One region of the Rhizobium sp. 01T437 genome, then DNA from elsewhere that is predicted to be linked to it. Evidence: riboswitches for the same ligand, from Rfam matches in the RefSeq annotation. Region 1 holds a riboswitch; each other region holds the start of a gene.
The links. Region 1 has a riboswitch for cobalamin ahead of nrdH (glutaredoxin-like protein NrdH). Riboswitches for the same ligand answer to the same signal wherever they lie in the genome.
Positions count from the first base shown of each region.

Region 2: it holds a riboswitch for cobalamin, as region 1 does, so the genes downstream of both, AC1DM5_RS32800 (ABC transporter substrate-binding protein) here and nrdH (glutaredoxin-like protein NrdH) in region 1, are expected to answer to the same signal.
Region 3: it holds a riboswitch for cobalamin, as region 1 does, so the genes downstream of both, bluB (5,6-dimethylbenzimidazole synthase) here and nrdH (glutaredoxin-like protein NrdH) in region 1, are expected to answer to the same signal.
Region 4: it holds a riboswitch for cobalamin, as region 1 does, so the genes downstream of both, cobU (bifunctional adenosylcobinamide kinase/adenosylcobinamide-phosphate guanylyltransferase) here and nrdH (glutaredoxin-like protein NrdH) in region 1, are expected to answer to the same signal.

Region 1 is NZ_JBFTPM010000004.1:417,857-421,060, forward strand. It holds gene nrdE (class 1b ribonucleoside-diphosphate reductase subunit alpha) at 1-588, opposite strand, end outside; gene nrdI (class Ib ribonucleoside-diphosphate reductase assembly flavoprotein NrdI) at 567-980, opposite strand; gene nrdH (glutaredoxin-like protein NrdH) at 994-1,215, opposite strand; cobalamin riboswitch at 1,481-1,708, opposite strand; gene metE (5-methyltetrahydropteroyltriglutamate--homocysteine S-methyltransferase) at 1,885-3,204, opposite strand, start outside.
Region 2 is NZ_JBFTPM010000029.1:13,498-16,701, forward strand. It holds gene AC1DM5_RS32790 (hypothetical protein) at 1-303, opposite strand, end outside; gene AC1DM5_RS32795 (YidB family protein) at 383-727, opposite strand; cobalamin riboswitch at 864-1,132, shown strand; gene AC1DM5_RS32800 (ABC transporter substrate-binding protein) at 1,311-2,342, shown strand; gene AC1DM5_RS32805 (FecCD family ABC transporter permease) at 2,339-3,204, shown strand, end outside.
Region 3 is NZ_JBFTPM010000001.1:284,064-287,267, reverse strand. It holds gene AC1DM5_RS01555 (MFS transporter) at 1-443, shown strand, start outside; gene bluB (5,6-dimethylbenzimidazole synthase) at 461-1,162, opposite strand; cobalamin riboswitch at 1,205-1,391, opposite strand; gene AC1DM5_RS01545 (MFS transporter) at 1,544-2,968, shown strand.
Region 4 is NZ_JBFTPM010000007.1:231,628-234,831, forward strand. It holds gene AC1DM5_RS17115 (chloride channel protein) at 1-796, opposite strand, end outside; cobalamin riboswitch at 1,004-1,398, shown strand; gene cobU (bifunctional adenosylcobinamide kinase/adenosylcobinamide-phosphate guanylyltransferase) at 1,751-2,263, shown strand; gene cobW (cobalamin biosynthesis protein CobW) at 2,268-3,204, shown strand, end outside.

The sequences.
Region 1 (3,204 bases):
TTCCATATTGTCTTCGACACGCAGCAGGAAGCAGGAAACGAGCTCGCCGCGCTGCTTCTTGCCGGCATTGAGGAAGGTCGGCGTTGCCGGCTGGAAACGGCCGGTGATGATCTCTTCGACCAGATCGCGGGCAAGCTGCTCATTGCCTTCGGCAAGAGCCAGCGCCACCATGCAGATACGATCCTCGTAGCGCTCCAGATAGCGTTTACCGTCGAAGGTCTTAAGCGTGTAGCTGGTGTAATATTTGAAGGCGCCGAGGAAGGTCGGGAAACGAAACTTCTTGGCATAGGCTTCGTCGAACAGGTCGCGGACGAAATTGAAGGAATACTGGTCGAGCACTTCCTGCTCGTAATAGCCTTCGGTCACCAGATAATCGAGTTTCTCCCTGAGATTATGGAAGAACACCGTGTTCTGGTTCACATGCTGCAGGAAATACTGCTTGGCCGCAAAGCGATCCTTGTCGAGCTGGATCTTGCCTTGCTCATCGTAGAGGTTCAGCATTGCGTTCAGCGCGTGATAATCCAGCGCGTCTGCTGCCTTTAGCGGTTTTGCGCCCGCATCCCGCGTCAGATTTGTTCCCGTGTCCAAAATCGTCCCATCCCGTCTTTGACATTGGCGACATCCTCAGCAGTCCCCAAAAGCTCGAACCGGTAGAGGTACGGCACCTGGCACTTCTGCGAGATCACGTCGCCGGCAAGCCCGTAGGTCTCGCCGAAATTGCTGTTGCCCGCTGCGATCACGCCGCGGATGTTGGAGCGGTTTTCCGCATCGTTGAGGAAACGGATTACCTGCTTGGGCACGGCTCCCTTTACGATCCCGGGGCCGCCGTCGCCGCAATAGGTGGGCGAGATCAGCACATAGGGTTCGTGAATGAGGACGTCTTCAGCGCCGAGGGGAATGCGCGCCGCACGCAGTCCCAGCTTCTCGACGAAACGATGGGTATTTTCGGACCGGCTGGAATAATAGACGATCAGGCCCATCGCTCTTCTCCGATCAGGAGAGTGCGCTGATCATATCGGGACGGAAACCCGCCCAGTGGCTGTCGCCGGCAACGACGACCGGAACCTGCATGTAGCCCATGCCGCGCACACGATCGAGCGCATCGGCATCTTCGGAAATGTCGATGATCTGATAGTCGACGCCCAGACGGTCGAGGGCGCGGTAGGTAGCGGTGCACTGTACGCAGGCAGGCTTGCTGTAAACGGTAACGCTCATCATGTTCCTCGTGATTTCAATGGATTCCGGACGCAATACTGGGATCGGGCGCCTTGCGGCGTCCGAGGCAACGCTTGATATTGATCTGGCAAGGTTGGCGCTTTACACGCCGAATTCGACCCCTCGCGGGATTTGCGCGGGCAGCGGCTTTGATATTCTCGACATAACTTCAACCCCGAAGTTCTCATGCGGACGTTCGGGGGCAGCGCAACAGCTGCGGATTTCATCCGCCTCATACATACGCGACCTTCCGGACACCCCGCCCGTGGACATCTAGTTCAAGGCAGGTCTCCTGGCTCGCGGGTCGAAGCACCCTGCCCCCAGCCTTCCCAAAGCTTCATGCCTCAGTGACCTGAAATCGGACAGTTGCTCGCCGCTTACAGTTGCGGGGGCAGCTCCGGCCTTGTTTTGCCCTCATGGCAAAACGCACCGTATTCCCATCTTAGCCTGCGATCCCTAGCGAATCGAAGGAACCTTGAACACTAGATATAGTACGCGAATCCCGGTTTGCGTCAACGGATGGTTTGTGCATCGCGTTACGGCATGTTTGAAATCACTGCATTCCTGTGAAAAACGTGGTTAACGAATGCTTAAAGAAAGCAGGCTGTGGAGAAGGCGCTAATGAAGAGAGCCGGCCTATAGCCGGCTCTCTGATTTTCGAGTCCAGGTTCAGGCCCGAATCGTCGATGCGGCATGTCGTAATATTCGGGCGGCAGCGACCATGTTGACAAGCGCCGGGCGAACCTCTTCCCACCTGCGTGTCTTCAATCCGCAATCCGGATTGATCCAGAGCTGCCCGTCCGTCAGACGCTCGCGCGCCAGCGCCAGAAGCTCCGTCATCTCCGCGACATCGGGAACGCGCGGCGAATGGATGTCGTAGACGCCGGGGCCGATCTCGTTCGGATATTTGTAGCTGCGGAAGGCCTCCAGCAGTTCCATCTTCGAACGTGACGTCTCGATGGAGATCACATCGGCATCCATCGCCGCGATGGCATCGATGATCTGGTTGAACTCCGAATAGCACATATGCGTATGGATCTGCGTTTCGTCTGCCACGCCGGAGGCGCATAGGCGGAAACTCTCGACGGCCCAGTCGAGATAGGTCTTCCAGTCGGCCTTGCGCAGCGGCAGGCCTTCGCGGAGCGCCGCCTCGTCGATCTGGATCATCGCCGCACCGGCCCTCTCGAGATCGAGCACCTCGTCGCGGATCGCCAGCGCGATCTGCCGGCTGACATCGGCACGAGAGAGATCGTCGCGCACGAAGGACCAGTTGAGGATCGTCACCGGCCCGGTCAGCATGCCCTTCACGGGCTTCTCCGTCAGCGACTGCGCATAGCGCCACCACTCCACTGTCATCGGCTTCGGCCGGGAGACGTCGCCGAAGATAACAGGCGGTCGGACATAACGGGAGCCATAGCTCTGCACCCAGGCATGCTGCGTGAAGGCGAAGCCGGAAAGCTGCTCACCGAAATACTGCACCATGTCGTTGCGTTCGAATTCACCGTGGACGAGCACGTCCAGGCCGATCTCCTCCTGCCAGCGGATCGCCGCTTCGGTCTCCTTTTTCAGGAAGGCATCGTAGTCCGCCTCGCTGATCGTGCCCTTGGCGAAAGCGGAGCGGGACTTTCGAACATCTGATGTCTGCGGGAAGGAGCCGATCGTCGTCGTCGGGAACAGCGGCAGGCGAAGCTTACGCTCCTGCAGTCCGGTCCGCTCGGCAAAATCGCTGCTGCGTGTCTTCATCGCCTCGTCGATCGCGGCAACCCGCTGTCTGACCTTCAGATCATGTACGCGCGTAGATGCGGCGCGCGATGCAACGGCCCGCGAGGCTGCCGCAATCACCTGAGAGGCCTTGCCGGCATCGCCGAGCGCTGCGAGCTCATCGAGCTTCTGGGCAGCGAAGGCGAGCCATGATTTCAGCTCACCATCCAGCCCGCTCTCCAGTTCCAAATCGATCGGCACGTGCAGCAACGAACAGGACGGCGCGAT
Region 2 (3,204 bases), on a different contig from region 1:
TTTCTTGTCGATCGCCTTCGGCATGGTCACACCCTTGGGTGCCTTGACCGTCGGCTTTGCGGGCTCCTTGTCCGTGGTTGCGGCCACTGCCTTGTCATCGGCGGCATCTTCGGCGGCTGCATCCGCGCCGCAGAATTTCGCCCGGAAATCGTTCCACTTCATGTCCTTGGCCGAACCATCGGCCTTGGCCGTCTGATATTTGGCGCTGCATTCCTTCATGGTCAGCGCGGAGGCCGGAGAAACGAAGAAGGCGGCGGCAATCAACGCTCCGGCGGAAGCGGGCACAAGCAATCTCGCAATCATGGGATATCCTCGGTTGGGGGCAGTCAAGGCACGCACGTCATCGGGGCCGCGCATCTTCGTGGCCCCGCATCTTCCAGGCTTAAGAAACGGTCCCATTGGGCGTTGCTGCATCGACCGCTTGCGGCAGATGCTCGGCGAGCAGCTTGGATACCTCGTCGGTATTGACGCCGAACTTGGCAGCAAGGTCGCGCAGCTGATCGGAGGACAAGGCTGCCTCGATCTGTTCTGCCGATACCGGGAGATTGTGGCCGGTGCCGATCCAGGATGAAACCTGCTGACCGAGCCCCGCCGAATTGAGCTGGGAAACAATGCCCTGCAGACCGCCGGCATTGTCGAATAATCTGGTTGCAACCGCGACGTAATCGACTTGCCTGCCGGCAAGCACATCAGAAAGAACGCCGCCTAAACCGTCGAAAATACTCATGGTTGCTCCTCCACCAATCAGTGTATTCTACATTAGCATGAGGTAAAATCTCTGTCATTCCGGATTTGCGGAACCGACGCCCTCCCATCGCAAACAATAGTTCTCGCTGACGCGCTTGACGTCGCCTATGGCGGCGTCCTAAGTCGAGGAGACGGTTCCCCGAGGAGAACTTCGAGGGGATTAATAGGGAACACGGTGCGGACGACCCAAAAGGGACCAAGACCGTGGCTGCCCCCGCAACTGTAAGCGGATTGCCGGTTATGTCAGGAATGAATGCCTCGTCGTTCATTCCCGGAAATCACCGGCGAGCTGGTCACTCCAAGTGCCACTGCGCGAAAGCGCGGGAAGGCAGATGACCGGCTGACATCCGCGAGTCAGGAGACCTGCCGTCAATCACGATCCAATCAGCCGGGCGGGGATGCCTGGACAAGGAGCAGATATGATTGACCTTATTTCCTGCCGCTTGCCGCACGCGATCCGTCCCGATTGGACCACCCGCCGCTAGCCCTCCCTCCACGCTTGGCTCCCGCATCTGCGCGCGCCGGCGTCCGCTAGCCCTTTTCCTTCCGATCGAGAGTTTCCAATGCGCCAGATAGTATCAGGCTTTTCCCTTGCGCTCGGGCTCGCCGGCTTTTGCTTGGCCGGCCTTGCAGCACCCGCCTTCGCCGCCACCCAATATCCCCTTACCCTCAGCAATTGCGGCCAGCAGGTCACTTTCGAAAAGGCGCCGGCCAAGATCGTTTCGATCGGCCAGGGCATGACCGAAGTGCTCTTCTCGCTCGGCCTTGCCGACAAGATCGCCGGAACGGCCGTCTGGGTCGGCCCGGTCCTGCCGCAATATGCCGAGGCCAACAGCAAGATCAAACGGCTGGCCGACAACGATCCGAGCTTCGAATCCGTCGTCGGTGCCGAGCCCGATCTGGTGGCCGCCGAATTCGAATGGCATGTCGGCACGCAAGGCTCCGTCGGCAAGCGCGAGCAATTTGGGGATCTCGGCATCAACACCTATGTCGCGCCTGCCGATTGCGTCGCCAAGATCAACACCGATGGCGGCGACGGCGTGCGCAGGGAGCTGTTCACGATGGACCTGATCTATCAGGAAATTGCCGAACTCTCCGAGATCTTCGACGTGAAGGACCGAGGCGATGCGCTGATCGCCGACCTGAAGAAGCGCGGGGCCGCAGCCGTCGCCTCCGTTTCAGGTGCTGCCGCCAAGAACCTGCCTGTCGTCTTCTGGTTCTCCAGCAAGGAGGTCAAGGGCGATGCCTTCATCGCCGGCAAGAACAGCGCGCCGGCCTATATCCTGAAGACGCTCGGCGCCAAGAACGTCGTGACGACTGAGGAAGAATGGCCCCTCGTCGGCTGGGAAACGATTGCGCAGGCCAATCCCGCCGTCATCGTCATCGCCACCATGGACCGCCGCCGCTATGCCGCAGACGACCCGAAGGTGAAGGTGGATTTCCTGGAAAATGATCCTGTCACCAAGGAGCTCGATGCCGTCAAGAACAGGCGCTTCATCATGATGGACGCGCAGTCGATGAACCCGACGATCCGAACGATCGACGGTATCGAAATCCTGGCAAAGGGCATCGCTGCCTCCGGTCTGGCGCAGTGAGCCAGGCTGCCTTGCCACAGAGGAAATGGTGGGCGCTTGCCGCGCTCACCATCGCCGCCTTCCTCCTGCTCGGGCTGATGGTCAGCCTTGCCGTCTCGATCGGCGAGATATCGATCCCGCTCGCCACCACGGCAAAGGCGGTCTCCAACCGCCTGTTCGGCACGGCATTCGAGCTCAGCCGCATCCATCAGGGCATCATCTGGGATTACCGCCTCAGCCGCGCGCTGGTGGCGGCGAGCGCCGGCGCGTCGCTGGCGCTTTGCGGCACGGTGCTGCAGGCGCTGCTGCGCAATCCGCTCGCCGAACCCTATGTGCTCGGCATTTCCGCCGGTGCCTCCACCGGCGCCGTCTGCGTCATGATCCTGGGCCTCGGTTCTGGCGTGCTCAGCCTCTCCGGCGGCGCCTTCATCGGCGCCGTGATCGCCTTTCTTCTGGTCGGCATTCTGGCGGCCGGTGCGGGCGGCACCAGTGAGCGCATCATTCTCTGCGGCGTGGCGGGCTCGCAGCTCTTCAATGCGCTGACCTCCTATATCGTCACGACCTCGGCCAATGCCGAACAGGCGCGCGGCGTGCTCTTCTGGCTGCTCGGCTCGCTTTCCGGCGTACGCTGGCCGGATGTCTATCTCTCCGTGCCGGTCGCACTCATCGGCTTCGTCGTCTGCCTGGCCCATGTGCGCGCCCTCGATGCCTTCGCCTTCGGCACGGATGCCGCAGCCTCCCTCGGCATCGCCGTGCGCCGCGTGCAGTTCACCCTGCTCGGCGTCACCGCGGCGATGACGGCAGGCGTGGTCAGCATGATTGGTTCCATCGGCTTCGTCGGCCTCGTCATTCCCCATGCCGCCCGTTTCCTCGTCGGCCCCGC
Region 3 (3,204 bases), on a different contig from region 1:
GCGCGCTGCTTGCCGGCATCGGGCTTGGCTTCACCAACACTCCGGTCACCAATACCACGACAGGCGCCGTCTCCAGCGATCGCGCCGGCATGGCCTCCGGCATCGACATGAGCGCCCGGATGATCTCACTCGCCATCAACATCGCCGTCATGGGCTTCATCCTGTTCAGCGGCGTGCTCTCCCATCTCAAGAGCACCTTGCCAACCTCGACGGATGCCGGCGACCTGCGCCTGCTCGCCGAACGGATCTCCGCCGGCAACATCGCCTCCCTGCCAGACATTCCGGCCGGGACGGTGCATGATGCGCTGGTCGCTGGCTTCGGTGGCGTCATGCTCTATGGCGCGATCGGCGTCTGGCTTCTCGCCGCCGCAAGCTTCCTCGTCTTCGCCCATTGGAAGACACCGGCCTGTGCCAAGGATTGCGGCACCCAGCCGGCAGAATGATGCACACCCGCGCCGGCTCAGACCGGCGCGGCCTCGTTTTCCACATGCCCCCAGCCGTTATGGAAAACCAGCTCTTCCAGCGCCATCCGCTGCCGCCAGCCTTTGACTGCCAGTTCCGGCTTATCATAGAGCCGGTCGACGAAGCCGGCGCAGAGCCAGGCGACGACCTCGATATGATCGGGAATGCCGAGGATCTCCTTCAGGTCACCCTCGCGAAAAATGCTGACCCAGCCGATGCCCACCCCTTCGGCTCGTGCCGCAAGCCACAGGTTCTGGATGGCGCAGACGGTGGAATAGCTGTCCATGCGCGGATTATGGGTGCGACCCAGCACCACGCTGCCGCTGCGGGTCGGATCGCAGGTCACGCAGATGCCGAGCGGCGCCTGGACGATGCCTTCGAGCTTCAGCGAACGATACTTTTCCTGCCGTTCGCCGTCGAACATGCGGGCCGCTTCCTCATTCGCCCTAAGGAAGGCATCGCGTACCCGCGCCCTCACCTCGACGCTCTTCACCAGAATGAAATTCCACGGCTGCATGAAGCCGACCGAGGGCGCGTGATGGGCCGCCGTCAAAAGCCGCGTCACCAGATCATCCGGCAAGGGATCGGGCAGGAACTGGCTGCGCACGTCGCGCCGCGTCATGATCGCGTGATAGACGGCCTCGCGTTCGGCCGCAGAAAAGCTGGATGCCGGGCAAACGGCATCATCAATGGGTCGCATCGTCAAATCCCCAACAACGCAACCGCCCGCCGTCCGCGCGGGTTGGGTCTATCTTGCCAGGCCGGTCTTCTGACTTGGCGTCATCCGCTTCCGCTGCCTTCCCGGCCTTGCGGCCAGTGGCATTCTATGCGGCAAGCGTCGGCCTTACAGCGTTGGGCACGTTCCGGTCTTGCACCGGATTCCCGATTCTCCCGCTTGGAAAGCGGGCACCTGACGGGCGATCTATGGCGCGGAAACGGCATGGCGGCAAGCTGCATGCGACATTCATTTCGTGGACAGGCTGAAAATGCTGGCCTAGAACGAAGCCCGAATCCGACCGACGCCGTTGGCGCCGTATTTTTTCTCATTGCCTTCCGGTTGCCCGTGTCCCGCCTAACGCCGATGATCCTTGCGGTCGCTCTGTTCATGGAACAGATGGATTCGACCGTGATCGCCACCAGCCTGCCGGCGATTGCCGCCGATATCGGCACCTCGCCGATTGCACTGAAGCTTGCGGTAACAAGCTACCTCGTGGCGCTGGCGATCTTCATTCCGATCAGCGGCTGGATGTCGGATCGCTTCGGCGCCCGCAACATTTTCCGCCTGGCGATAGCAGTCTTCATGATCGGCTCCGTCGCCTGCGCCTTCTCCAACTCCATCGCCGCCTTCGTCATTTCCCGCCTCATCCAGGGCGCCGGCGGCTCGATGATGACGCCGGTCGGGCGATTGCTGCTCGTGCGCGGAACGCCACGTCACCAGCTGGTGAATGCCATGGCATGGCTTACCATTCCGGCGCTGATTGGCCCGATCATGGGCCCGCCGATCGGCGGCTTCCTGACCACCTATCTCAGCTGGCACTGGATCTTCTGGATCAACGTGCCGATTGGCATTATCGGCATCATCCTCGTCAGCCGTTTCCTTCCGGCCGTCGAGCCGCGCAGCCCGAAGCCGATGGATTTTCCAGGATTCTTCCTGTCGGGCATCGGCTTTGCCGGTTTCGTGTTCGGCCTGTCGGTCATCAGCCTGCCCGCCGTTCCGGTCATTTACGGCTATATCACCGTCGCTGTCGGCGTCCTCTCCGGCGTCCTCTATTTCGTGCATGCCAAGCGCACGCCGCACCCGCTGCTCGATCCCAAGATGTTCCGCTATCCGATGTTCCGGGCGGCGATTCTCGGCGCCTCGAATTTCCGTATGGGCCTCGGCGCGCTGCCCTTCCTGATGCCGCTGATGCTGCAGCTCGGCTTCGGCCTGACGCCGCTGCAGTCAGGCTCGATTACCTTCATCAGCGCACTCGGCTCCATGGGCTCGAAATTCGCTGCGACCCGCACCTATAATGCTTTCGGCTTCCGCAACGTCATTGCGCTGACGACCTTCCTCGCCGCAATCTTCCTCGGCGTGAACGGCTTCTTCACCGCCGAAACGCCGATGTACATCATCATGGCTTGTCTTCTCGTTGGCGGTCTCCTTCGCTCCATGGCCTTTTCAGGCGTCAACGCCATGGCCTTCGGCGATGTGGACGAGGCAGACAGCAGCCAGGCGACGGCGATCAACGCGGTGGCACAGCGCATCTCCATGGCCATGGGCGTCGCGGTCGCCGGCACGATCCTGGAAATCTCCTCGAGCTTCCATGGCGGCAAGCTGCTGGTGTCGGACTTCCATATCGCCTTCTTCATCGTCGCGGCGATATCGGCCCTTGCCTGCATCACCTTCCTGCGCCTGCCCGCCAATGCCGGCGAGGAACTGACGACGCGCCGCCGCAAGAACAGGCATGCCGAGCCGGCAGAGCCGGAAGAGGCCCAGGGACAGGCATTGGCGGAAAGCCGATAAATCTTCACGGACCTGTCATTTTTCCTCACAGATTCCGCGTGACAATTCCGATCGGCATAGCTACATAAACGCCATGTCGATCTCGTCCGTTTACGCATCGCGATTTTATTCGTACCGCTGCTTCCAGCGGATGCGGGTCTGTGCGTAACCAAAACTAACGCGACGACAACCCGAACAGCCGCTAGTCAACCTGGCGGCTTTTTTGTTCCGCACGGTATGACCAAACAGGAGAGCAT
Region 4 (3,204 bases), on a different contig from region 1:
TGATGAGGATGCCGATGCCGGCGCAGAAGGCGCCGAGGGCGATCGCCGGCACGTAATCGGCGGGCTGGACAGCGCCGAAGCTGCCGACATCGATGATGAAATCGCTGCCGGAGAGCAGCCGGGCGACCAGTGTGGCGACGAGGGCGGCAACGACGACAGGCGTCAGCGAGACGATGGTGTAGGTGCCGATGATCAGCTCGAAGGCATAGAAGGCGCCCGTCAGCGGTGCATTGAAGGCGGCGGCGATGGCGCCGGCCGCGCCGCAGCCGACGAGGACGCGCATGTCGGAGCGGCGCAGCTGCAGCTTCAGGCCGAATTTCGAGGCGATGCCGGCCGCAAGCTGCGTATAGCCGGCCTCCAGACCGACGGATGCGCCGAAACCGTTGGACACGAGATTCTGGATGGCGACGAGGATGCTGTCCGTCAGCGACAGGCGGCCGCCATGCAGGGCATTGGCCTCGATCGGGTCGACCATCGGCTTCTTGCGCCATCTGGCGAGAATGAAGATCAACAGGCCGAGCAGCATGCCGCCGGCAACCGGGGCGGTCATCAGCAAGAACTTGCTGTCGATTTGCGAGGCACTGAGCCTCGTCGTGCCGTCTATACCGAAGATCAGCCTGTGCATCTCTTCCGAGACATAGCTCATGGCGGTGACCGCAAGCCCCGAGGCGATACCGACGAGCGCGCCGGCAAAGACCATGCCCATTTCGCTGTGGCGGATGAGCGTGCGCAGGCGTCCCGGATCAAAGACGGTGCCGAGAGGGCCGAGGCGGCGAATATCCATTCGGGAGAGCATCATGGGGAAACTAGGCGGCAGGAGTGGGGGTCAAGGGCGGAGCCGGCATCCGCATGAGCGGCAATTGCGGCAAAATACCGACTGGGCCGTAAAGTTTTTGTGACGTAAACCTTTGATTAAAGACGATAATATCGGTAGTGTAAGTCGAGATGAGCTCTGTGTGCGCCCAGTGCGCCGATTGACATGCCCGGGGCGGAAGCCTAACCATGAATTGACATAATGGATGGTTCCGGATCGGCCTTACGCCTTCCGGATGAAAAGGGAATGTGACGGGGCGGACCCAAGCCGGGCGCCTTCATCACAGCCGACCCCGCGACTGTAGAGCAGTCAGGGTCTTCCGTCCGGTATTTCGACTGCTGCGCCGACGGTCTTGCATTATGCAAGCGGGCAAGGCGGAAGAAGTGCCGGAAAAGCCACTGGAATGCATCGTGATCAGCCGGGGCAGGACGCCTCTATTTCTACGAATCGTCCGCCTTTTCACGAGACGCAGCCGGGAAGGCGAGGCAGATCCGCTGGCACGACCAGGGGCGACCGGAAACGGTCTGCCCCTGTCGCGTCCGACAACTGCGAGCCAGGAGACCTGCCATCCGTGCCGGGCATAATGCCCATACTGGGCCGTTTGCCCGCTGCCAGCACGGAGGTTGTCTTGGCTGAAGGATTTGATTCAGCGCTGCCTCTGGTGGTGCGTGTGAAAGGTGTCGGTTCGGTACCTCCTGGTGGGATGCGTCTGGCGCCTGCTGGTGATGTAGTTCCGGCGCGCACTTTCCTCTCCTCCCTCATTCCTGTGCTTGTCACAGGAATCCAGCCACGGCGCGTCCGCGCAGTGAATGAATCTACGCCGTCGTTGAGTGAGCGTTCCGCGCCCCAGGACTGGGGCGCACTGGATTTCTGTGACAAGCACAGGAATGAGGGAGGTAAGGGGCTTCGCGTCCTTCCTCCGAGGGCGGCGTTGTCATGACCGGAGCCACCTTCGTCCTCGGCGGCGCCCGCTCGGGCAAATCCCGCTTCGCCGAAAACCTCGTCACCACAAGCGGCCTTGACCGCCACTACATCGCCACAGGCCGCGCCTGGGACGATGAAATGCAGGCGCGCATCGACCAGCACAAGGCCGACCGCGGCCCCTCCTGGACCACGCATGAAGAGCCGCTCGATCTCACCGAGCGCCTTGCGGCCATCGATGGCGCGGATAGGGCGATCCTCGTCGATTGCCTGACGCTGTGGCTCACCAACCTGATGATGGAGGGCCGCGATATCGCCGCCCAGTCCGCCGCCCTTGCCGCCTTTCTACCGCAGGCAAAGGCGCGGCTCGTCATCGTTTCCAATGAAGTCGGCCTCGGCATCGTGCCTGAGAACCGCATGGCGCGGGAGTTTCGCGACCATGCCGGCCGGCTGCACCAGATGATCGCGGCTTCGGCCGACGACGTGTATTTTATCGCGGCAGGTCTGCCGCTGAAAATGAAGGGTTAAATCCATGCAGCAGAAAATCCCCGCAACCGTCATCACCGGCTTCCTCGGTGCGGGCAAGACGACAATGATCCGCAACCTGCTCACCAATGCCGGCGGCAAGAAGATTGCGCTCATCATCAACGAGTTCGGCGATCTCGGCGTTGATGGCGATGTGCTGAAGGGCTGCGGGGCGGAGAACTGCACCGAGGACGATATTATCGAGCTCACCAACGGCTGCATCTGCTGCACGGTGGCCGACGATTTCATTCCGACCATGACCAAGCTCCTGGAGCGCGAGCAGCGCCCTGATCATATCGTCATCGAAACCTCGGGCCTTGCCTTGCCGCAGCCGTTGGTCGCCGCTTTCAACTGGCAGGACATCAGAAGCGAAGTCACCGTTGACGGCGTGATCACCGTGGTCGATAGCGCCGCTGTTGCCGCAGGTCGTTTTGCCGATGACCATGATGCTGTCCATGCACGCCGCGTCGAGGATGAATCGCTCGATCATGAAAGCCCGATCGAGGAGCTCTTCGAGGACCAGCTGACCTGCGCCGATCTCATCGTGCTCAACAAGACCGATCTCATTGATGCCGACGGCCTCGGTCGCGTGAAGAGCGAAGTCGCCTCGCGCATCGCCCGCAAGCCTGTGATGATCGAGGCCAGGAATGGCGAGGTGCCCGCAAGCGTGCTGCTCGGCCTCGGCATCGGCACGGAAGACGATATCGTCAACCGCAAGTCCCATCACGAGCTGGAGCATGAGGATGGTACTTCGCACGATCACGACGAATTCGACAGTTTCGTCGTCGAGCTCGGCGCTATCGCCGATACATCAGGTTTCGTCGAGAAGCTGAAGGGCATTATCGCCGAGCATGATGTGCTGCGCCTCAAGGGCTTCATCGATGTCTCCGGCAAGCCGATGCGCCTGCAGCTGCAGGCCGTGGGCAGCCGCATCGACCAGTATT